2 linked regions of the Azospirillum brasilense genome follow. The protein of the gene in region 1 binds, or shares a complex with, the protein of each later gene. Links are inferred from orthologs where the notes say so. Each region holds a gene or a part of one and is shown on either strand. Other genes may lie near its edges. The genes, in order: uvrB and D3869_RS04835.

Region 1 (10,624 bases):
GAGACCTTCAAGCCGCGCCTGCTGGTCGACCTCGCCACCCTGACCGGTGCGGTCATCATCGCGCTGGGCCATGAGCACGCCGGCCTGTTCGCCAACGACGACTGGCTGGCCGAGAACCTGCTGGCCGCCGGCCGGTCGGTGGGCGAGCCGCTGTGGCGCCTGCCGATGGGCGACGCCTACGACAAGGACATCAACTCCGACATCGCCGACATGAAGAACGTCGGGTCGGGCCGCGGGGCCGGCAGCATCGTCGGCGCGCAGTTCCTCAAGCGCTTCGTCGAGGACCTGCCCTGGGCGCACATCGACATCGCCGGCGTCGCCTGGTCGAAGAAGGACACGGCCACCGTGCCGAAGGGCGGCACCGCCTTCGGCGTCCGCCTGCTCGACCGCTTCGTGGCGAGCTACCACGAGGGCAAGTAAGGGTCCTCGTCCGGCGGGTGCCGTTTTCAACCCTCTCCCCCCTGGGGGAGAGGGACATTTCCATGAGGGGCCATGAGCGAGGTCCGTTTCTATCACCTCCAGCGGCGCACGCTCGAACAGGCGTTGCCGAAGATCCTGGAAAAGGTTCTGGAGCGCGGCTGGCGCGCCGTCGTCCTGGCCGGCTCGCCGGAGCGGGTGGACGCGCTCAATCAGCATTTGTGGACCTACGACCCCTCCTCCTTCCTGCCGCACGGCGCCGCGCGCGACGGCTTCGCCGCCGACCAGCCGGTCTGGCTGACCGCCGAGGAGGAGAACCCCAACGGGTCCACCGTCCTGGTTCTGGTGGACGGGGTGACCAGCGGCGCGATGGGCTCCTTCGACCTCGTCTGCGACCTGTTCGACGGCAATGACGGCGACGCCGTGCTGGCGGCGCGTGAGCGCTGGAAGCTCTGCAAGGCCGCCGGGCACGCCCTCACCTACTGGCAGCAAAACGACCGCGGCGGTTGGGAAAAGCGCGCCTGAAACCGAGTATTATCATAGGATTTAAAGAATTCTTGGGATGATACCGCTAACGCGGCGCAACATTGCATTCATTTGTCACCACCGGCCTTGACGGGCCTCCTGTGCGCAAGGTTAATCTAAAACCCGTAAAATCCCGCGGGATGGCGGCGCACAGGGGAGGGCAGCATGAAAAGGTGCGTCGGACGGGCGGCGGCGGCACCGTCATGACCCGCAGCGCTCTCGACCCGACGCTCGCGCGGGACGTCAAGGACGCCGCCATCCTGATCGTCGACGACAACGCGTCGAACGTCGATCTGGTGCGCGACATCCTGACCCACGAGGGCTACACCGCCGTGCGGGGCGAAACCGACCCCCGGCGGGTCCCCGCCCTGTGCGAGGCGCAGCGCTTCGACCTTCTGCTGATCGACATCCGCATGCCGCACATGAGCGGTTTCGATCTGATGGAGCGCGTCAACGCCCTGTACGGCGACGATCTCGTGCCCATCCTGGTGCTGACCGCCCACACCGACCAGGAGACGCGGCGGCGCTCGCTGGAGTTGGGGGCCAACGACTTCCTCACCAAGCCCTTCATCGCCTGGGAACTGCTGCACCGCGTGCGCAGCGTTCTGGAGATCCGCAAGCTCTACCAGCGCGCGGCCGAGCAGAACCGCGGGCTGGAACGCCGCGTGTCGGAGCGCACGGCGGAACTCAGCGCCGCGCTGGAGGCGGCGCGGAAGGCCGACCGGGCCAAGCTCGACTTCCTCTCGGTGACCAGCCATGAGCTGCGGACCCCCCTGAACGCCATCATCGGGTTCGCCGAGGTATTGTCCAGCGAGGCGCACGGGCCGCTCGGCCACGACGACTACATGGACTATGTCCGGCTGATCGAGGAGAGCGGCAAGGCGCTGCTCGGCATGGTCAACAACATCCTGGACTTCACGCGCGGATCCGGCGGCATCGACCTCGCCGAATCGACCATCGACCTGCCCGGTCTGCTGATCCACTGCATCGAACTGCTCGGCGCCAAGGCGCGGGCCAAGTCCCAGACCATCACGCTTCAGCCCGGACCGCCCGTCACCTTGCGCGCCGACCAGCGCCGCCTGGGAGAGATGATCGTCCATCTTCTGGACAACGCGGTGAAGTTCGGCCATCGGGGCGGGCGGATCACGGTGCGGATCGCCCTCCAGGGCGGGAGGATCGCCATCGCCGTCGATGACGACGGCCCCGGCATCCCGCTGGAGATCATCGATCAGGTCTTCCGCCCGTTCATCCAGGGCGAGCGCTCCCTGGTGCGCCAGCATGAGGGAATCGGGCTGGGCCTGCCCATCGTCCGGCGCTTCGCCGAACTGCACGGCGGCAGCGTGGAATTGGACAGCGCACCGGGACGCGGCACCACCGTGGCCATCCTCCTGCCCGCCGCCCGCCTGACCGCCCCGCCCATCGCCGGCCTCCGGGAATCCCGGGTCTTCTGAAAGCGTCCCCGAACACGGACGGGTCATTCGGCGAGGCTGGGCTCCTCCAACGGTCCCGCATCGGCTTCGGCGGGGGTGGCCGGCGCGGTCTCCGGCAGGCCCAGGAACAGCGCGGCCAGCGCGATCAGGGCCATGGCTCCGGCGGTGAGGAAGGCGGCGGAATAGCCGAAGCGGTCCACGATCACGCCGGTGACGAAGCCGCTGGTCGCGGCCCCCACCCCCTGCATCGTGGCGACCGCCCCGAAGGCAAGGTTGTAGCGCCCGGTGCCGCGCATCAGGTCGGCGATCACCAGCGGCGTCAACGCGGTGAAGATGCCGGCGCCGACCCCGTCCAGAAGCTGGACGCCGATCAGCCAGGCGCTGTCGTCCGACAGGGTGTAGAGGACGGCCCGCAAGGGCAGGATGGCGAAGCCGACCAGCAGGATCGGCTTGCGGCCCAGGCGGTCCGCCGTCCGCCCGACCAGGACGGCGATGGGCAGCATGACGAACTGCGCGGCGATGATGCAGGACGACATCATGACCGTCGCCCATTCCGGATGCGCCGCGGCCAGCTTCTGGCCGACCAGCGGCAGCAGGGGCGCGTTGGCGAAATGGAACAGCAGGGCGCAGATGCCGAAGATCATCAGGGGCCGGCAGTGGACGAGGATGCCCATGCCCGACACCGTCTCCCCGTTGCCGGCCCCATCGCCGGTGGCGGCCTCCACCCCGCGCGCCCGCCGCTGGTCGATGGCGGAGGCCGGAATCGACAGCACGGCGAACGATGACAGGACCGCGAACACCGGCACCAGCAGGAACACCGCCTGCTGGGAGAACAGCCAGCCGACCAGCCCGGCGAGCGCCGCCACGGCGACGTTGCCCGCATGGTCGAAGGCGGCGTTGCGCCCCATCCGCCGGGCGAGCAGGCGCTGCGGGACGAGGCCGAGGGTCAGGGCCGCCACCGCCGGGCCGAAGACGTCCCCGACCACCGCGATCAGCGTGTTCGCGATCAGGACCGGCCAGAATTGCGGGAACGCGTAGATGCACAGCGCCCCCGCGCCCAGCACGACCAGCGCCAGGACGATGGCCTCGCGCTTGCGGTGGGTGGCGTCGATGGCCGCCCCGATGGGCGTCTGCACGGCAAGCCCGAGCCAGCCGGCCAGGCTGGTCACCAAGCCGACCTCCGACTGGCTCCAATGCTGCTGGGTCACCAGGAAGACGTTGAGATAGGGGCCGAGCGCCCCCCGCACGTCCGCCAGCAGGAAATTCACGGCGTCCAGCGACGCCGGCCGGAAGCCGCGGCCGGATTCACCGGTCATCGCCGCCTCCCGACCCTTGCTCTCATCAGGCAACCGCGTCTCCCTTCCAAGATTCTGGCGAAGCGGTCCGCGGCCAGAAGCAAAGGTTAGGAACAACGGACTCCGTGATTTGACACCACGAAATGCACCGCCCAAGGAGAACAAAGCCCGAAGATCAGATCGCCACAAGGCCAGGAAAAATCAAAGGTTGCGATTATTTCTTGAGTCCGCAACCGAAAACTGTGCATTCGGTAATTTCCGAAGCTCTCGACGCTAGTTTATTCACACGCGCATAAGGTCGCCGAGCTTGTCGAGCAGGTAATCCAGATCCTCGGCCGCCAGATCCTCGTACTGGGTCAGGATGCGCTCGATCACCCGGCGGCGGTGGCGTTCGATGTCGTGCGCCTCGCCGTCGTAGGGGGTTTCCTTCAGCACGTCCAAGGCGATCCGGCAGGCCGGCAGCAGGGCCGGCGGCTGCTTCGCCTTGTCGTAGATGGACTTCAGACCCAGCCGCCCGGCATCGTGGATCAGCAGGCGGGCGTTGGTGAGCGGCACGTTGGCCAGATGGGACAGGGCCGTCTCGAAGAAGGCGCTGTCGCCCATGCACAGCGCCCGCACCAGCAGCGACGGGGTCAGGCGGCCGCTGCGCGACAGTTGCGCGACCAGCCGTTCCAGCGCGCCCTCGTCGCTTTCCCCGGAGAAGAGGGCGACCGTGGCGCGTTCGCGGCTTTGCAGGATCAGATCGGCGGCGACCTTGGCCGGAAGGTCGTGGTTGGTCACCAGATGCTGCTGGAGCTTTTCCGAGACCACGGCGACCAGCCGTTCGGCGATGGTGATCGGCAGGCGGGCGCGCTGGACCAGCGGTTCCTGCACGGCTTCGCTGTCGGCGAAGCGCTCGATGACACGGCCGAGCGTGCGCTCGCCGAGGTCCGCGCTCTCGTTGGCGACCAGGACCGCCACCGCCCCTTCCGACGCGGTGTCGATCAGCGCGTCGGCAACGCTGGCCGACAGGGCCGGGCGCTGCGCGATGGCGGTGTGCTTGGCGTCCGTGCCGGTCCGCACCAGCTCGACGAGGTCGGCGTCGGTCAGCACGGTGGAGACGCTGAGGACCGGGATGGCCACGGCCTCCACGTCGCGCGCCAGCATGAGCGCGACGTCGCGCGGCAGCGCCGGGTTGGCCTTCAGGTTCTCCGCCAGCGACTGGCGCACGCGCACGACGGCGTCGCGCGCCATGAAGCGGATGATGTCCTCGGCGAGCCGGCGCTCGCTGTCCGACAAGGCGGTTGCGGAGAATTGCTTGGCGATCTTGACCGCCAGCTCGGAACGGCTGTTCGGCGACGGGTCCGACAGCAGTCTGGACACGTCGTCCTTGGTGAGTTGATCGCTCATGGGTCCCCGACCCTTTCCTGCCCTGCTTCGCTGCCGCGCCTTGGATCGTGCATCAGCGGGAGCGAATGTATTCAGGTCATGATCGGACCAAAGCATTGAGCCTTTGTTAACGACGATTTCCGGTCACGGGCTGGCCCCGCCGCTCCTCACCAGCCGCCATGCCGGTGATGATGACGGGGGCCGCCATGGTGACCGCCGCGATGCCCCCCGTAATAGCCACCATAGTAGGGGCGGCCATACACGACGGGGGGCGGCCCGTAATGGCGGTACTGCGGGCGCTCGTAATAGCCGTAGCCATAGGAACGGTGTCCGTAGCCATAGACAGGTCCCGGACTCCCCGCGGCGACGTAGCAGCCGGACAGCAGGAGGGCGGCGAAGGACAAAAGAAACAGCGAGCGGAGCGTCGTCATTGGCGTTCCTGTGCCAGGGGTCGCGGCCCGGCGAGCGGGCCGTACTGGCAGGATGAACGCTTGGGACGGGGACATTATTCCCGACGCGACTCCGCCCTTCCCGGTCAGCGCCGTCCGCGGCGGCCCTGCTTCTTCGGAGCGCCCTCGGGAATGCCGCGGCCCTGGCGGGCGGAGCTGATCCCGATGCTGCCCGGCTGCTCCAGCCCGAGGTCCATCGCCTCCAACCGGCGGAGCTCGTCGCGCAGGCGGGCGGCCTCCTCGAACTCCAGGTCGGCGGCGGCGGCCTTCATGCGCTTCTCCATGTCGGCCATCACGGACTTCAGATTGTGGCCGACCAGCTCCGTCGCGTTCAGGCCGGTCTTCACGGTGACGTGGTCGCCGCGCTCGTAGACGCTCTCCAGGATGTCGCCGATCGCCTTCTTCACGGATTCCGGCGTGATGCCGTGCTCCAGATTGTAGGCCCGCTGCTTCTCGCGGCGGCGCGCCGTCTCGTCGATGGCGTACTGCATGGAGGCGGTGACCTTGTCGGCGTAGAGGATCGCCCGCCCCTCGACGTTGCGCGCGGCGCGGCCGATGGTCTGGATCAGCGACGTCTTGGAGCGCAGATAGCCCTCCTTGTCGGCGTCCAGGATGGCGACCAGCGAGCATTCGGGGATGTCCAGGCCCTCGCGCAGCAGGTTGATGCCGACCAGCACGTCGTAGGCGCCGAGCCGCAGGTCGCGGATGATCTCGATGCGCTCCAGCGTCTCCACGTCGGAGTGGATGTAGCGCACGCGCAGACCCGCCTCGTGCATGTATTCGGTCAGCGCCTCGGCCATCTTCTTGGTGAGCGTGGTGACCAGCACGCGGTTGCCCTTCGCCACCACCTCCTTGCACTCGTGGATCAGGTCGTCCACCTGGGTCTCGGTGGGACGGATGATCACCTCCGGGTCGATCAGGCCGGTCGGGCGGACCACCTGCTCGGCGAAGACGCCGCCGGTGCGCTCCATCTCCCACGGGCCGGGAGTGGCCGAGACGAAGACCGTCTGCGGGCGCATGCCCTCCCACTCCTCGAACTTCAGCGGGCGGTTGTCCATGGCGCTGGGCAGGCGGAAGCCGTACTCGGACAGCGTTTCCTTGCGCATCCGGTCGCCGCGGTACATGCCGCCGATCTGCGGAACCATGACGTGGCTCTCGTCCACGATCAGCAGCGCGTCGCCCGGCAGATACTCGAACAGCGTCGGCGGCGGCTCGCCCGCCGCGCGGCCGGTCAGGTAGCGTGAATAGTTCTCGATGCCGGCGCAGGCACCGGTGGCCGCCATCATCTCGATGTCGAAGGTCGTGCGCTGCTCCAGCCGCTGCGCCTCCAGCAGCTTGCCCTGGGCGTTGAACTCCTCCAGCCGCAGCTTCAGCTCGCGCTTGATCTGCTCGATGGCCTGGTTGAGCGTCGGCTTGGGCGTCACATAGTGGCTGTTGGGATAGATGCGCACGGCCTCCAGCGAGGCGATCTTCTCGCCGGTCAGCGGGTCGATCTCGTGGATGCCCTCGATCTCGTCGCCGAACAGGGAGATGCGCCAGGCGCGATCCTCCATGTGGGCGGGGAACAGCTCCACCGTGTCGCCGCGCACCCGGAACAGGCCGCGCCCGAAGGCGGCGTCGTTGCGCTTGTACTGAAGCTCGGTCAGCTTGCGCAGCAGGTCGGGCTGGGCGACGACCTCGCCCTTGCGCAGGTCGACGGTCATCTCCGAATAGGTCTCGACCGAGCCGATACCATAGATGCAGGAGACCGACGCCACGATGATGACGTCGTCCCGCTCCAGCAGCGCCCGCGTCGCCGAGTGGCGCATCCGGTCGATCTGCTCGTTGATCGAGGATTCCTTCTCGATGAAGGTGTCGGTGCGCGGAACGTAGGCTTCAGGCTGGTAGTAGTCGTAGTAGGAGACGAAGTATTCCACCGCGTTGTTCGGGAAGAAGGACTTCATCTCACCATAGAGCTGCGCCGCCAGCGTCTTGTTCGGGGCGAGCACCAGGGTGGGGCGCTGGACGTGCTGGATGACGTGCGCCATGGTGAAGGTCTTGCCCGACCCCGTGACGCCGAGCAGCACCTGATCCTTCTCGCCGGCGCGCAGCCCCTCGGTCAGTTCCCCGATGGCGCGCGGCTGGTCGCCGGAGGGCTTGAACTCCGACACCAGTTCGAACTTCTTGCCCGCCTCCAGCTTGGGCAGGGACTTCTGCGGGAGGGCGGTCAGGACGGGATGGGACATGCGGGTGCGCTCGCGCCAGGGGTACGGAACGGGAACCGAGTATATGGCCCACCCCACCCCCGCTGTCGAGCGTGGGCTTGTCCGGAATGTCCGCTCGCGCTTGCCCCTGGCCCTCCCCCGCTCTCAGCGGACCTATGGTCCGCCTGCCGCGTCAGCGCAAACCTTTGGTTTGCGCGAGAGCTGCGCAGGGGGAGGGAAAATAGGGCGTGTCCCTTACCCGCGCACCAGCGCGTCGTAGTCCTTCACCAGCGTCTCGCAAACGCGGCCCGGTGTGAAGCGGTGGTCGCCGATCTGGCCGACCGGGGTCACTTCGGCCGCGGTGCCGGTCAGGAAGACCTCCTGGGTGTTCGCCAGTTCGTCGGGCTGGATGTGGCGTTCGATGACCTCGATGCCGCGGGCCTTGGCGAGGTCGATCACCGTGCGGCGGGTGATGCCGTCCAGGAAGCAGTCGGGCTTCGGCGTGTGGATCTTGCCGTCCATCACCAGGAACAGGTTCGCCCCGGTCGCCTCGGCCAGATAGCCGCGGTAGTCAAGCATCAGAGCGTCCTGGTAGCCCTCGGCCTCCGCCGCGTGCTTGGACAGCGTGCAGATCATGTAGAGGCCGGCCGCCTTCGAGGCGGTCGGGGCGGTGTCCGGGGCCGGGCGGCGCCACGGCGCCCAGGTCAACTTGATGCCGGCCATCTTCGCCTCGGGGCTGAAATAGCTCGGCCACTGCCAGACGGCGATGGCGACGTGGATGCGGCTGGACTGCGCCGCAACGCCCATCATCTCGCTGCCGCGCCACGCCACCGGGCGGACATAGGCGTCGGTGAAGCCCATCGCCTTCACCGTCTCGTTGGTCGCCGCGTCGATCTCCGCCACGGAATAGGGAAGCTCGAAGCCCAGGATGCGGGCGGAGGCGGCCAGACGCTCGCTGTGCTCGGTCAGCTTGAACACCGTGCCGTTGTAAACGCGCTCGCCTTCGAACACGCAGCTCGCGTAATGCAGGCCGTGCGACAGGACGTGCAGATTCGCGTCGCGCCACGGCACCAGCGCGCCGTCGTACCAGATCACGCCGTCGCGATCGTCGAAGGGAAGGATGGACATGGCGGCTCCCACCTTGGTCTTTGGCCCGTTGCTCGGGACTTGGAATGGAAATGTCGAAAGCCGCGCTTGTCTCGCGGGCTTTGTTCGTTTATGTCTGGCTTATTGACCCATTTGTAACGAATCGCACCGATCACGTCAACATGGCTGACATAAAAGCGGGCGTGAACCAGCTTTTCCTGCGCGAGGAGGAACTTCGCACGGGCATGGAGCTGCTGTTCTACGCCTATCGGGAATTCACCGCGGAGCCGGACGAGATCCTGGCGCAGATCGGCTTCGGCCGGGCGCACCACCGCGTCATCTATTTCGTCGGGCGTTACCCGAAGATCACCGTGTCGGAGCTTCTGGCGATCCTGAAGATCACCAAGCAGAGCCTGTCGCGCGTGCTGGGGGAACTGGTCCGGCAGGAATTCATCCTGCAGCAGACAGGCGTGCGGGACCGGCGGCAGCGTCTGCTGGAACTGACGGAAAAGGGCGTGGAGCTGGAACGCCAACTGTCCGAAACGCAGCGGCAGCGGATCGCCCGCGCCTACCGGATGGCCGGGGCGGAGGCCGTCGAGGGCTTCCGCAAGGTGATGCTGGGCATGATGGACGAGGAGGACCGGGTGAAGTTCGCTCCCCCGGTGCCGACCCGGCTCGCCGCCGTGAAGCGGTAGGAACCGGGCCGGACACCCGTCGGGTCAGTCCCCGGCCAACTCAATCTCCGGTCAACTCAATCCTTGGCCGGGGTCGGGGTCGGCTCGGCGGCGGGAGCCGCATCCGCCGGCGGGGTGGCGGCGGTGCCCTCGGCACCCTCCTTGCCCGCGGCGTTCGCGGCGCCGCGGCGGCGGAAGGATGTGCGCTTGTACACCACGCTGTCGGAAGACCCCGGCGGGCACTGAACGATTTTACCCCCCTTCGCAAGAAACTCGCGGGTCATGGAGTCGAGATCATTCCGATCCGCGCTGCGGTTATCGGATGCCATGCATGCCTCCTGTGATCGTCATCGTGCCCCATTGCGCCATCCGGGCGGTCCCGGTGGTCCATGGAGCATGCGTTTCTTTTGTGAAGCGGCTGTTGCAGGATTGGGGGCAACCGGCCCCTGAACGGGCGGCCCCGATGAAACCGGGGCGGAAAATTACGCCTCCTTCAGGTTGGCCGCGGCGCTCTTGCCCTTCTTGGGGTCGCGCTGGAGTTCGTAGGACAGCTTCTGGCCTTCATGAATGTTGATGCCCGACCGCTCAACGGCGGAGATGTGGACGAACACGTCGGCCGTCCCGTCATCCGGCTGGATGAAGCCGTAGCCCTTGGTGGTGTTGAACCATTTCACGGTTCCAGTAGCCATCTGGTAGTTCCTTGAACGAGGTTTCCCATGGCGCTCGTGCCACGGGTTCACATCAAATCACCGAGGGGAAGGACCAGACGCAGCGATCTGCAAGCGGACCGTAGACCCAAAGAAATTCGACTCTTTTCATGTGGGGATCGAAAGGCCGGGATGCAACCCGAACCCTTCGGGCGAAGCCTCGCATCTTTGTTTCGACTCACGACTCTTGCCTCGTTCGTCGGCGTCGGCCCTGCCCTTCGGCAGAGTTGTCCCCGGCTTGTTGCTTAGCCCATAGTTTTTTCGGCCCGATTCTTTTGCCTTAGCTTTCCTGAAGGAGCCGGCGGCATGCAGCGTGCCCATCTCGTGGCCGCGTTCCTGACCTTTGCCGCTTTGTGCGTCGGCGTGTCCGCCCTGTCGGTGTCGCGCGACCGCCACGTCACGCTGGAACAGGCCCGCCGCGAATTCGCCGCGACCGCCCATCTGCTCGACGAACACGCCAGCCGCGCCATCGAAGCGGGGGACTCCCAGC
Region 2 (10,757 bases), on another replicon or contig:
GCCTTCGGCCTGTTCCTCGGGCGCGGGGTTGCCGCGGCGGACGCCTGGGTGAAGGCCGATCCGCGCTGGCGGCTCGAGCCGCGGCCCGGCCCGCTGACCGGGCTGGAGGGCGTGTCCTGCCGCTGGAACCCGGTGAACAGCGGACGCGGCGTGATCCTGTGCGTGATCGTCGACCCGCTGCCCGGCGGCGGGCCGGGAATGCCGGTGCTGGCCCGGGTCCAGGCCGACATCGAGCGGATCGTGCCGACCGCCACGGCGGCGCCGCTCGGCATGGGGGAACGGCTGGCGGTGCGCTGGCCGCCCTCCTGGCGGTCGCTGTGGCTGGAAGCGCGGACGCGCCCGCGCGGGCGGCGGCTGGCCTGCGTCCTGTCGCTTCTCGGGAAATCCGCCCTGCTCGCCGCGATACTGGGCGGCGGGTGGCGGGTCGCCGGCTTCGACCCGAACCGCTACCGCCGCGGCATGGCCGAACGGTCGGATTTCCGCAAGGCGGCGGGCGGGCCGCGCCTCGTCCTCGACGTGACGGAGGCGGAGGCGGAGGCCATCGAGGCCATGCTGGCCGACCACGCGGCGGCCGGGCGCATCCGCTACGGCACGGCGCGGGCGGCGGCCTCCACGGTGACCTGCCTGGTCGGCGACCTCGCCGCCGACCGGCATGTCCATTTCGTGGATGGGGCGGACCTCGGCTTCTGGCGGGCTTCGGTCATGCTGAAGGGGATGGCCGAGCGGAAGCCGTCCGCTCAGTAGCTCCCGCGGCTCAGCAGGCGGCGGCGGGATTCCGCCTCGTCCACCGTCACGATCTCGGTGCCGACCGGCCACAGGGCCAGCAGGGCGAGCTTCAGATGCGCCCAGGCGAAGGGCAGGCCGATGATGGTGATGGCAAGGCCGACCGCGGCCACCAGATGGCCGAGCGCCAGCCACCAGCCGGCCAGCACGAACCACAGGATGTTGCCCAGCGTGCCGAGCAGGCCGGTGCCCATGTCCTCGCGGCCACGGAACTCATCGCGGCGGACGGCGGTTTGTCCAAAGGGCAACAGGGTGTACCAGGCGATCGTGAAGGCCGACCGCGCCCACGGAATGCCGACGATGGTGACGACCATCAGAACGGCCGCGAGGAGCCATCCCGCGGCCATCCAGATGCCGCCGGTCACCACCCACAGGATGTTGAGAAGAAGGCTGAGGAAGGGCATCGGGTGTTTCTCCTTTTGCCCGCACATGTGGGGATGGCGGGTGGCTTCGCCCAGAGGAGGGATCGGCGAAAGTGGCGCATCGAAAGATTCACTCCCTCCCGGCTTCCGGCGGCTTGAATGCCCTCCGGAAAGGCCACAGATCGAAAGAGGGACCTTTGAGCAAAAAGCGGTTCCGTAGGGAACCGGGGTCCGCGCCGCACGCCATCCAGGGTATCACCGGATCGGAGGCCGCATGAACGAGGTCCAGAACCACGAAGAATCCACCGACGCCGCCGTCATGGGCGACGACGCCGAGAGCATGGCACCGGTGGTCACCGCCATCCTTGGCACCGCCATCGCCGCGGCGGCCAAGCGCGCCGGCACCGCCGACGTCGCCCACGGGGTGATCGCGGGGTTGCGCCTGCTGCGCTCCGCCGCGGAGTCGGAGGCCGGCTACACCATGGGGGCGGCGATCGACACCGCCATCCGCACGCGCCTGCTGGTGGAGAACCTGTCGGCCCTGCGCACCACCGGGTCCGCCCCGGCGCCGGTGCCGCTGCCCGCGCCGGGACCGGGGGTGGCCATCGCGTCGGCCATCTTCGTCAGCGCCGCGGAATCCTGCCTGACCGTCAACGCCCATGCCGAGGACAACGGGCCGCTGGAGATGGCCGTCTTCGCCTTCTCCACGCAGTTGATCCAGCAGCTCGGCGGGTCGCCGGACTGGCGGGATTTGATGCGCGAGCTGCACCGCCCGTCCGAGCCGCGCGACGACCGTCCGGTCGAGGCGCTTCCCGACGGCAACACCATCCACTGACGGCTCCCGTTCTTGTGCAGGGTCCGCCGGCAATGGCGGAACTGCACAACAATTGGGGTAAAAACCTGCGATTTTCGGGATTTGCGGCCACCGTTCGCGCCATTTCGGGCCTTTTTATGGTACGGGACAAGGCTGCAAACCCTCCATTAGGCTCCCTGTCAATCGGCGGAGACGATCTCCGCGACGTGTTCGGGAATCGGGGAGCGGAGCCTTGACCATACACAGCAGCGCCGGGCGGCCCGCCGGAGCCGCGTTCGGCATCGTGCCGTCGTCGCCCGGCGAGGCGCCCACCGCACGCTGCGGCGCATCGCGGGAGGTGGGGCCGGGCTGCGTCGTCGCCGGCGATCCCGCCGGACGGCGGATCATCCTGGTTCACGCGGCGTCCAGCGAATCCAGGGCCTGGACCCGCCTGCTGCGCGCCGTTCCGGCGGGGCAGGAATGGGTGGCCGTGCCGCGTCCCGATCCCGCGCCGATCAACGGCGCCGCCCGCCTGCGCGGCGACCCGAGCGTGCCGGCGGCGGCGTTGCGTCCGCTTCTGGCGCTCCGCCGCTCGCGCAAGCCGCTGCTGATCGGCTGCGGCAGCGGCGTGCCGGTGGCGCTGCGGGCCGTGCTGGACTTTCCGGAACTGGTCGGCGGCCTTCTGCTGATCGACCCGATGTCGGAGGAGGCGGCCCGGCCCGGCGTGTTCCGCCGCATCGCCGCCCGCATCCTGCCGCCGGTCATCCGCGACAGCGCGGCGGAGCTTCAGGCCATGGCGCCCTCGCTCGACTCGGTCCGTGTGCCGGTCACGCTGGTGCAGGGGAAAGATGAGCCGGACGGCCTCGCGGGCGCGTCCTTTCTGGAGCAACGGCTGACCGGTTGCCGCAACCTGACGGTCGTGACCGTTCCCGGCCAGCAGGTTTTGCCCGCCAAGCACGAATCGGCGATCCGCGGCGCTCTGGCGGCGCTGGTCGCCTCGGTGGAGCGGGGAGGGGCCTGATAAGGGAGGCCCGGTGAGGACGGACGGAGGAGGGCGCCCGGTCAGAGACCGTTCGCGGTGATCGCCGCCTGGGTGCGGTTGCGCACGCCGAGCTGGCGCAGGATCGCGGTGACATGCACCTTCACCGTGCCTTCGGTCAGGCCCAGCTCGTGCGCGATCTGCTTGTTGGACTTGCCGTCGCGCAGGCGGTTCAGCACGTCGCGCTGACGCGGCGTCAGCTGGTCGCCCGCCCCGTCGGCCAGGGAGCCGAGCGGATCGCAATCGCCCGCGCCGTTGCCGGCGTGCGGGGCGCTGTCGGCCATCCGCTCGCCGCGGATCGCCTGTTCCGGCAGATACACGCCGCCGGCCAGCACGAGCTGCAGGGCGCCCATCAGCACCTTCGCGCTGCTCGACTTCGGGATGAAGCCGGCGGCGCCGTTCTCCAGCGCGGCCAGCAGGTCCGACCGCTTCTCCGATCCCGACACCACGACCAGAAGCGCCTTGGGGAGCCGCTGGTGGATCTCGCCGAGCAGGGAGAAGCCGTTCCATCCCGGCATGCCGAGATCCAGAAGGATCAGGTCGAAGGCGATGGTGCCGTCGCACAGGCGGCGGACGTCGTCGAACGTCCCGGCCTCGTGAAACACCATGCTGTCGTCCGACTGGGCGAGCAGACGCCGCAGCCCGTCCCGGAACAGCAGGTGATCGTCGGCAAGCAGAACGTTCAGGGTCGGCTTTTCCGCGCTGGATTCCATGATGCTCATCGTGTCGGGGCTGCGATCCAAACAAATTCGGAACGTATTGCCGAAATAGCCATCATCATTTCGAGGCGGAAGAGGGCCTTTTGTCCTATGGCGCACCACCTATGGCGTGTCTCCGCATCCAAAACGGGTGCTCCGGACGCGACAACGCCGGCCGCGGGATGGCGCGGCCGGCGTTGTCGGTGCCGGGGAAGCAGAACCGCAAGGAGGCGTCGTCAGACCACGCTGGCGCTGACCCCGGCGGCTTCCGCCGGCTGATCGCCGATGCCGTTGTTCAGCGCCCAGATCGCCGCCTGGGTGCGGTTGGAGGCGTTGATCTTGCGCAGCAGGCTCTTCAGATGGACCTTCACCGTGGCCTCCGTGATGTGGAGGTGGTTGGCGATCATCTTGTTGGAGTTGCCGTTCAGCAGGCAGCGCAGGATCTGGATCTCGCGCTGGGACAGGCCCTTGCGGCGGGCCGGGACCTCGGTCGCCAGCTCGTCGCTGCGGCCGTTGATCAGCAGCTCGGCGAGGTGGGTCGGGAACACCTTCTCGCCCATCATCACCAGCTTCAGCGACTGCATCAGCGCTTCGCAGGCGATGTCCTTCATCAGATAGCCGTGGGCGCCGGCGCCGAGCGCGCCCGACAGGCGGCGGGTGCACAGGTCGGTGGTCAGGATGACGACGCGGATGCCGGGATGGCCGTCGCGCAGGGCCCGGAGCTGGTCGGCCTCGTCCTCGCCGCCATTCACGAGGTCGATGAGGATCAGGTCAGGCTGGGTGCCCGCCGCCTCGACCGCGGGGACGCCCTCACGCAGGGTGCCGGCCTCGCCCATCACCTTGAAGGGCGTGTTCTCGAACAGACGCTTCATGCCTTCGCGGAAGAGCTTGTTCGCGTCGATCAGGAAAACGTTCACGGGGTCCATTGTTCCTACCCGCCCTCTGTTTGTTTCAATTCGGTCGTTCGTCTGGCGCCTCCGTGGACATCCGGTCCGGGGGGAGGGCCGCTCTCCGCGGCTGTCCGTTTGGTTCCGGGGTGCCACGATCTGATTGGACCTTACCCCGGATTTGCGGAACAGAAAATTTCCCCAAAGGAAAAATTATGTCTCGCAATGGGCATATGCCCTAAGCCGAAATAAGACAAACCGTCCAACGAACCGTTCACGAATGTCCCACGCGGAATAATCAATCGGTCAAAAATTCGGTTCTGCCTGTGATTTGTCTGTGACTGCGGGTGATTCTTGGGATCCTATGGCCGATGTGACTTCGGGCGATTGTGATAAGACAAGCGCTATGGTCTCGGACATAGTGCGGGGTGTGTCTATCCTGGCCCATGGGCCTAGTCCCATGCCGATTGGCGGAGCGCCCCGGCCGTTCCGTCAAGGGAAGGGGTTCGATGCGCCGGGGGGCGTGCTATATACGGTGTCCTCTTTCGATGAAGGGCGTCTCCCGACCGCGGGGGAGCCCACCCAGGAAATCCGGTGCCGCATGTCCGATCCCTACGCCTACGACGATCCGCTGGGCCATGATCCCCTCAGCCACGCGGGCGCTCCGGCCCCCGCGCCGGCGCAGCGTTTCGCCTATCTGGACGGGCTGAACCCCGTGCAGCGCGAGGCGGTGGAGGCTCTGGACGGCCCGGTGCTGGTTCTGGCCGGCGCCGGCACCGGCAAGACGCGGGTGCTGACGACGCGGCTGGCCCATCTTCTGATGACGCGCCGCGCCGCCGCCTTCCAGATCCTGGCGGTCACCTTCACCAACAAGGCCGCCCGCGAGATGCGGGAGCGCGTCGCCCATCTGGTGGGGATCGAGCCGGAGGGCTGGTGGCTGGGCACCTTCCACGCGCTGGCCGCGCGCATCCTGCGCCGCCACGCCGAGCTGGTGGGGCTGAAGTCCAACTTCACCATCCTCGACACCGACGACCAGATCCGCCTGATCAAGCAGCTTCTGGAGGCGGCGAACGTCGATTCCAAGAAGTGGCCGGCGCGGCAGGTGCTCGGCGTGATCGAGCGCTGGAAGGACCGCGGCCTGACGCCGGACCGGCTGAACGAGGGCGACGGCGGCGATGTGGCCGGCGGGCGCGTGGTGGCGCTCTACCGCGCCTACCAGGAGCGGCTGCGCACGCTGAACGCCTGCGACTTCGGCGACCTGCTGCTGCACAACATCACGCTCTTCCAGAAGCACCCCGACGTGCTGGCGGAATACCACCGCAAGTTCAAATACATCCTGGTGGACGAGTATCAGGACACCAACGTCGCCCAGTATCTGTGGCTGCGCATCCTCTCGCAGGCCCACAAGAACATCTGCTGCGTCGGCGACGAGGACCAGTCGATCTACGCCTGGCGCGGCGCCGAGATCGGCAACATCCTGCGCTTCGAAGCCGACTTCCCGGGCGCCAAGGTGGTCAAGCTGGAGCAGAACTACCGCTCCACCGGGCACATCCTGTCCGCGGCCTCCGGCCTGATCGCCAACAACAAGGGGCGGCTCGGCAAGACGCTGTGGACCCAGGCGGACGGCGGCGAGCCGGTGCGCGTGCGCGGCGTCTGGGACGGCGAGGAGGAGGCCCGCTGGGTCGGCGACGAGATCGAGGCGCTGCAGCGCCAGGGTGTCTCGCTCGCCCAGATCGCCGTCCTGGTCCGCGCCGGCTTCCAGACCCGCGAGTTCGAAGAGCGCTTCATCACGCTGGGCCTGCCCTACCGGGTGATCGGCGGCCCGCGCTTCTACGAGCGCCAGGAGATCCGCGACGCGCTGGCCTATCTGCGCGTCGTCAACTCGCCCGACGACGATCTCGCCTTCGAGCGCATCGTCAACGTGCCCAAGCGCGGCGTCGGCCCGGCGGCCCTGCAATGCCTCTATCAGGCGGCGCGCTCGCGCGGGATGCCGCTGACCGAGGCCGGCTGGGCGCTGACCGAGACGGACGAGCTGAAGCCCAAAGTGCGCGGCGTGATGCGCAACCTGCTTCAGGATTTCTTCCGCTGGCGCACCCTGTCGGCGACCATGCCGCACACCGAACTGGCCCGCATGGTGCTGGACGAGTCCGGCTACACCCGCATGTGGCAGGAGGACAAGACGCCCGAGGCGCCGGGCCGGCTGGAGAACCTGAAGGAACTCATCACCGCCATGGCGGAGTTCGAGAACCTGTCGGGCTTCCTGGAGCATGTCGCCCTGGTCATGGAGAACGCCGAGGCCGCCGGCGTCGATCAGGTCACGGTGATGACCCTGCACGGCGCCAAGGGGCTGGAGTTCGACATGGTCTTCCTGCCCGGCTGGGAGGAGGGCGTGTTCCCCAACCAGCGCGCGCTGGACGAGACCGGCATCGCCGGGCTGGAGGAGGAGCGCCGCCTCGCCTATGTCGGGCTGACCCGGGCGCGCAAGCGGGCCTACATCAGCCACGCCGCCAACCGGCGGCTCTACGGCAACTGGGTCAGCGCCATCCCCTCCCGCTTCGTCGAGGAGATCCCCGGCGGCGACGTCGAGGCGGAGGCGGCGAGCGGCCTCTACCCCGGCGGCAACGCCGGCAACGGCTTTGGGGGCGGCTTCGGGGGCGGCCTCGGCGGGGGCGGGAGCTTCCGCGATTCGCCGAGCTACGCCGCCTTCCGCGCCGGCCAGCAGGCGGCGGGCCGGCAGCAGCCCCCGTCGCAGCGCACCATCACGCTGGACAGCGGCTCCTATCAGGTCGCCCCGCGCGCCCGCCCGAACGCGCCCTTCCCGAAGGGGGCGCGGGTGTTCCATCAGAAGTTCGGCTACGGCACCGTCACGGCGGTCGACCAGGACAAGCTGGAGATCGACTTCGACCAGGCCGGCAGCAAGAAGGTGATGGACAGCTTCGTGGTGCCGGCGGAGAAGGCGGGCTGAGGACCGGCGGGTTGCCGAAGGCAGGGTGACCGATTGCCGCAGCGGCCCCTCGCGGTGACGGTCGTCACAGGTTCGGCGGCGGCGTTCGGCTACTGGTGGGGTGCAGACAGCGCACCCACAGCCGCCCCCACAGCCACGGAACCCGCCCAGTGTTCGGCAAGAGCAGCACCGCGTTCGAGGTCCAGATCCGCCGCGAGGGGCGCTGGACCATCGAAGGGACCTACGACGAGGAGCGCCGGGCCCTGGCCTCCGCCCGCAGTTGGCTGGCGGTCAGCGGGGTGGAGGAGGTCAAGACCCTCAAGTTCCGCTCGCTGGCCGGGCTGTCGCTGGAGACGGTGATCTTCCAGAAGGCCGTCCCGGTGGTGAAGGACAAGCCGATGACGCTGGGCGGCACGGCGGAGGGCGCGCCCTACTGCACGGCCCCCGGCGATCTCTACGGGTTCGAGTCGCGGGTGGTCACCGGCCGGCTGCTGCGCCCCTTCCTCGACAAGTTCCGCATCACCCCGACCGAGCTTCTCCATTCCTGGACCTACCTGCGAAAGCTTGACGAGCAGGGACTGCTGCTCGGCGCGGCGCTCCAGGCGGTGGCCCGCCACCACGCGGACCGCCATGGCGTCGCCGTGCCGGCGCGGGCGCGCGAGTTGCGGTCCTTCGCCGACGTGGTGATGGCGCGCGCCCGTGACTTCCAGGCGGAGCGCAAGGCCCTGCCGGCCTTCGACTCCGCCGATCTGTCCCGGTCGAGCCGCGCCCTGGTCATGGCGGTGGGGGAGGAGGGACACGACTTCGCCTTCCTCGGCCAGCTCACCGTTCATCTGGCCGATCGCAATTCGCTGGCGGGCAAGCTGGAGATGCTGCTCGACCTGATCGGGCCGGACGTGGAGCCGCGGCACCTCGCCCTGCTGGACGGGGTGATGGCCGACGCGCTGGGCTCCGCCGAACTGGTGAAGGAGCTTCTCGGGGCGCAGCCGAACCTCGCCCTCGGGCTGTGCGCTCTGGCCGACCTGATCCTGGGCCGCGACCCGCAGCCGAAGAGCGAGCCGGTGAGCCCGCTGCTGGCCCATGTCGGCGCGCTGATCGTCCAGGGGCGCGCGCCGTGCTGCCGGACCGTCCTGCTGGAGCGCATCCAGCACTCGCTGAACGGCACCCAGCCGCTCGACCGCCGCGACCCGAAGAAGGAGGCTCTGCTGGCCGACCACCTCGCCACCCACCTGCGCGATCCGCAGGGGCGCCTGCTCGGCGGCGCCGAGGTCGAGAAGGCGCTGGCCCGCCGCCTCATCCGCCACCGTCAGGCGATCCTGCGCGAGCAGGGGATGCACGACATCGCGGATCGGCTGTCGGGGCGGTGACTCCGCCGGCTTCGCCTCACGACGCCGGCGGCGACCAGGGGAGTTCGGTCTGCGGCTTGTCCCGCCGCAGCGCTTCGTAGATCTCCGCGCCCTTCTTGCGGTCCGTCTCGCACATCATCATCAGCACGTCGGAGTCGGCGCTGGCCGACGTGCAGACCTTCGAATCCCGGGTGCAGGTCGGCCGCGGGTGCGGCGCCAGCCAGTATCCGGGTTGAGCCTTCCGCGCCGCCTCCCAAAAGGCCGTCGTCAGCTTGGCGCTTTCCGCCTCGCTGCCGTCGTTTCGCACGGTGAACAGCGGCGAGTGCACGCTGCTCGCGAACAGGCCCGAACCGGTCATCTGGGCCACGCAGAAGCGCTCGCGCACCGGCGCGGCCGGCAGGACCGGCGCATCGGCGTACACGGCTCCCGGCGGCAGGGCCGGGGTCGTGCTGATGATCGGGCCGACGATCAGCTCGCGCGGCTCGCGGGCGCGCCACAGCTTGACCAGCACGCTCTGCCCGCTGGGCACCACGCCCAGAACACGGCGCATCTGCATCACATCATCCACCGCGACGCCACGCACCTCCAGGATCACGTCGCCGCCGCGGATGCCCGACAGCTCGGCCGCCTTGCCCGGGAGCAGCGTCGTCACCACCAGACCGCGCGGCGACTCCAGCCCCAAGGCCTGCGCCAGTTGGGCGGTCAACGGGCCCACAGCCGCTCCCATCGCCCCCTGCGGTTCGCTCGCCGGTGCCGCGGCGGGAGCGGCCGTGCCGGCCACCGCTCCGCTGATGCCATTGGGGCCGGTGGTGACGGTCGTCGCCGGTGCGGAGCCCGCACCCGCCACCGTGCCGCCACCCTCCGCGCAGCGCTGTTCCGCCATGACTTGACGCACCGCCTTGATGTTGACCACCACCGCCTCGCGGTACGCCGGGTCCACCGTGGGCAGTTGGTCGATGTAGCCTTTCTGGAGCGACGCCAGGGCTTGGCAGCCCGTGCCCCGGTAGGAGGGGACCATATCGGCCACCAGGGACGCTTCCGATGGCATGCTCGCCGCGTTCATCGCCCCGATCGCCAGCCCGGCCGGATCGAGCGCGCAGCCCGACACCATCGCCGCCCCGGAAACCGCCACCAGCGCCGCCATCCATGCCCTGGCCGCTTTGCTAACGCGCTGCATCACGCCCGTCTCCCCCGTGTCGCTCTTGCGGAACCCTCGATCCGCTTATCTCCGGGTGCAGTGTGCCCGCTCAAAAGTGGTAAGAAAAGCGGCGGCAAGCCCATGACGTGTTTTCGCCGGCCAAAACGTCGCACTCTGCGGTCAACCCAGCCCGGCGGACCCGTTTCCGGACGCGGCGGCCCGGTGGCGCGACGGGGGCGTGCGCGCGGTTGCAGGACGTCCCGGCTGCAGGAAATCTTTGTGTCTCCGCGTCTGTGTGGTTAAGTCTCCCACCAGACAATGACCACCCCATCATCGGCGACCTCCCCCATGTCCTCCTCCAAGCTCTGGCGCATCGCGCTCGTCATTCCCGAAGCCCACGCCCCCGCGTTTGCCGAGGCGATTGGCGATCACGCCGACGCGGTGTCCACCTTCGAGCTGGAGGAGCATGGCGACTGGCTGGTCGAGGCGACGGTCTATGGGCAGCCGGACGAGCCGCGGCTGAACGCCCGCGTCGCTGTGCTGGCCGAGGCCATGGGCATCCCCGAGCCCAAGCTGATCGTCGAGGAGCTGCCGCTCATCGACTGGGTGTCGCACAGCTACCAGGGCTTCCCGCCGATCCAGGCCGGGCGCTTCTTCGTCCACGGCTCCCACCATGAGGGCATCGTCCCGGCGGGCAGCATCCCGCTGCTGGTCGACGCCGCCACCGCCTTCGGCACCGGCGAGCACGGGTCGACCAAGGGCTGCCT

Evidence for each region.
Region 2: the proteins of uvrB (region 1) and D3869_RS04835 are in contact, whole or in part, in a crystal structure (PDB 7EGT), measured with the Thermus thermophilus proteins. The link is inferred for Azospirillum brasilense from one-to-one orthologs. Residues at the interface, in WP_096411307.1 of Thermus thermophilus: Glu23, Leu25, Arg26, Asp27, Gly28, Glu29, Arg30, Phe31, Arg55, Glu326, Asp327, Phe328, Glu379, Ser382, Gln383, His398, Gly400, Arg401; in WP_096412145.1 of Thermus thermophilus: His654, Arg656, Phe657, Gln666, Asp668, Glu669, Lys680, Arg681, Leu682, Ser683, Lys685, Tyr686, Ala687.

What each region holds. Positions count from the first base shown.
Region 1 is NZ_CP032346.1:1,820,021-1,830,644, reverse strand. The notes cover bases 5,141-8,080. They hold uvrB (excinuclease ABC subunit UvrB), read right to left. Parts: upstream 7,710-8,080; coding sequence 5,571-7,709; downstream 5,141-5,570. Other genes in these bases: D3869_RS22235 (branched-chain amino acid aminotransferase), read right to left, coding at 7,923-8,080; D3869_RS22245 (neuropeptide-like protein 29), read right to left, coding at 5,203-5,466. In the rest of the region: D3869_RS22270 (leucyl aminopeptidase), read left to right, coding at 1-420; D3869_RS22265 (DNA polymerase III subunit chi), read left to right, coding at 493-942; D3869_RS22260 (ATP-binding response regulator), read left to right, coding at 1,146-2,393; D3869_RS22255 (MFS transporter), read right to left, coding at 2,417-3,688; D3869_RS22250 (DUF2336 domain-containing protein), read right to left, coding at 3,950-5,056; more of D3869_RS22235, read right to left, coding at 8,081-8,795; D3869_RS22230 (MarR family winged helix-turn-helix transcriptional regulator), read left to right, coding at 8,936-9,448; D3869_RS22225 (hypothetical protein), read right to left, coding at 9,505-9,756; D3869_RS22220 (cold-shock protein), read right to left, coding at 9,910-10,116; D3869_RS22215 (ATP-binding protein), read left to right, coding at 10,441-10,624. UniProt on the Escherichia coli protein: The UvrABC repair system catalyzes the recognition and processing of DNA lesions. A damage recognition complex composed of 2 UvrA and 2 UvrB subunits scans DNA for abnormalities.
Region 2 is NZ_CP032345.1:977,036-987,792, reverse strand. Bases 4,773-7,845 are described here. They hold D3869_RS04835 (ATP-dependent helicase), read left to right. Parts: upstream 4,773-5,163; coding sequence 5,164-7,527; downstream 7,528-7,845. Other genes in these bases: D3869_RS04830 (hypothetical protein), read left to right, coding at 7,677-7,845. Outside these bases: D3869_RS04865 (DUF3095 family protein), read left to right, coding at 1-744; D3869_RS04860 (YccF domain-containing protein), read right to left, coding at 738-1,187; D3869_RS04855 (hypothetical protein), read left to right, coding at 1,420-1,980; D3869_RS04850 (alpha/beta fold hydrolase), read left to right, coding at 2,192-2,959; D3869_RS04845 (LuxR C-terminal-related transcriptional regulator), read right to left, coding at 3,001-3,690; D3869_RS04840 (LuxR C-terminal-related transcriptional regulator), read right to left, coding at 3,912-4,601; more of D3869_RS04830, read left to right, coding at 7,846-8,873; D3869_RS04825 (PDZ domain-containing protein), read right to left, coding at 8,890-10,029; D3869_RS04820 (50S ribosomal protein L11 methyltransferase), read left to right, coding at 10,339-10,757. UniProt on the Escherichia coli protein: A helicase with DNA-dependent ATPase activity. Unwinds DNA duplexes with 3'-5' polarity. Translocates on single-stranded DNA with 3'-5' polarity. Initiates unwinding more efficiently from a nicked substrate than double-stranded DNA.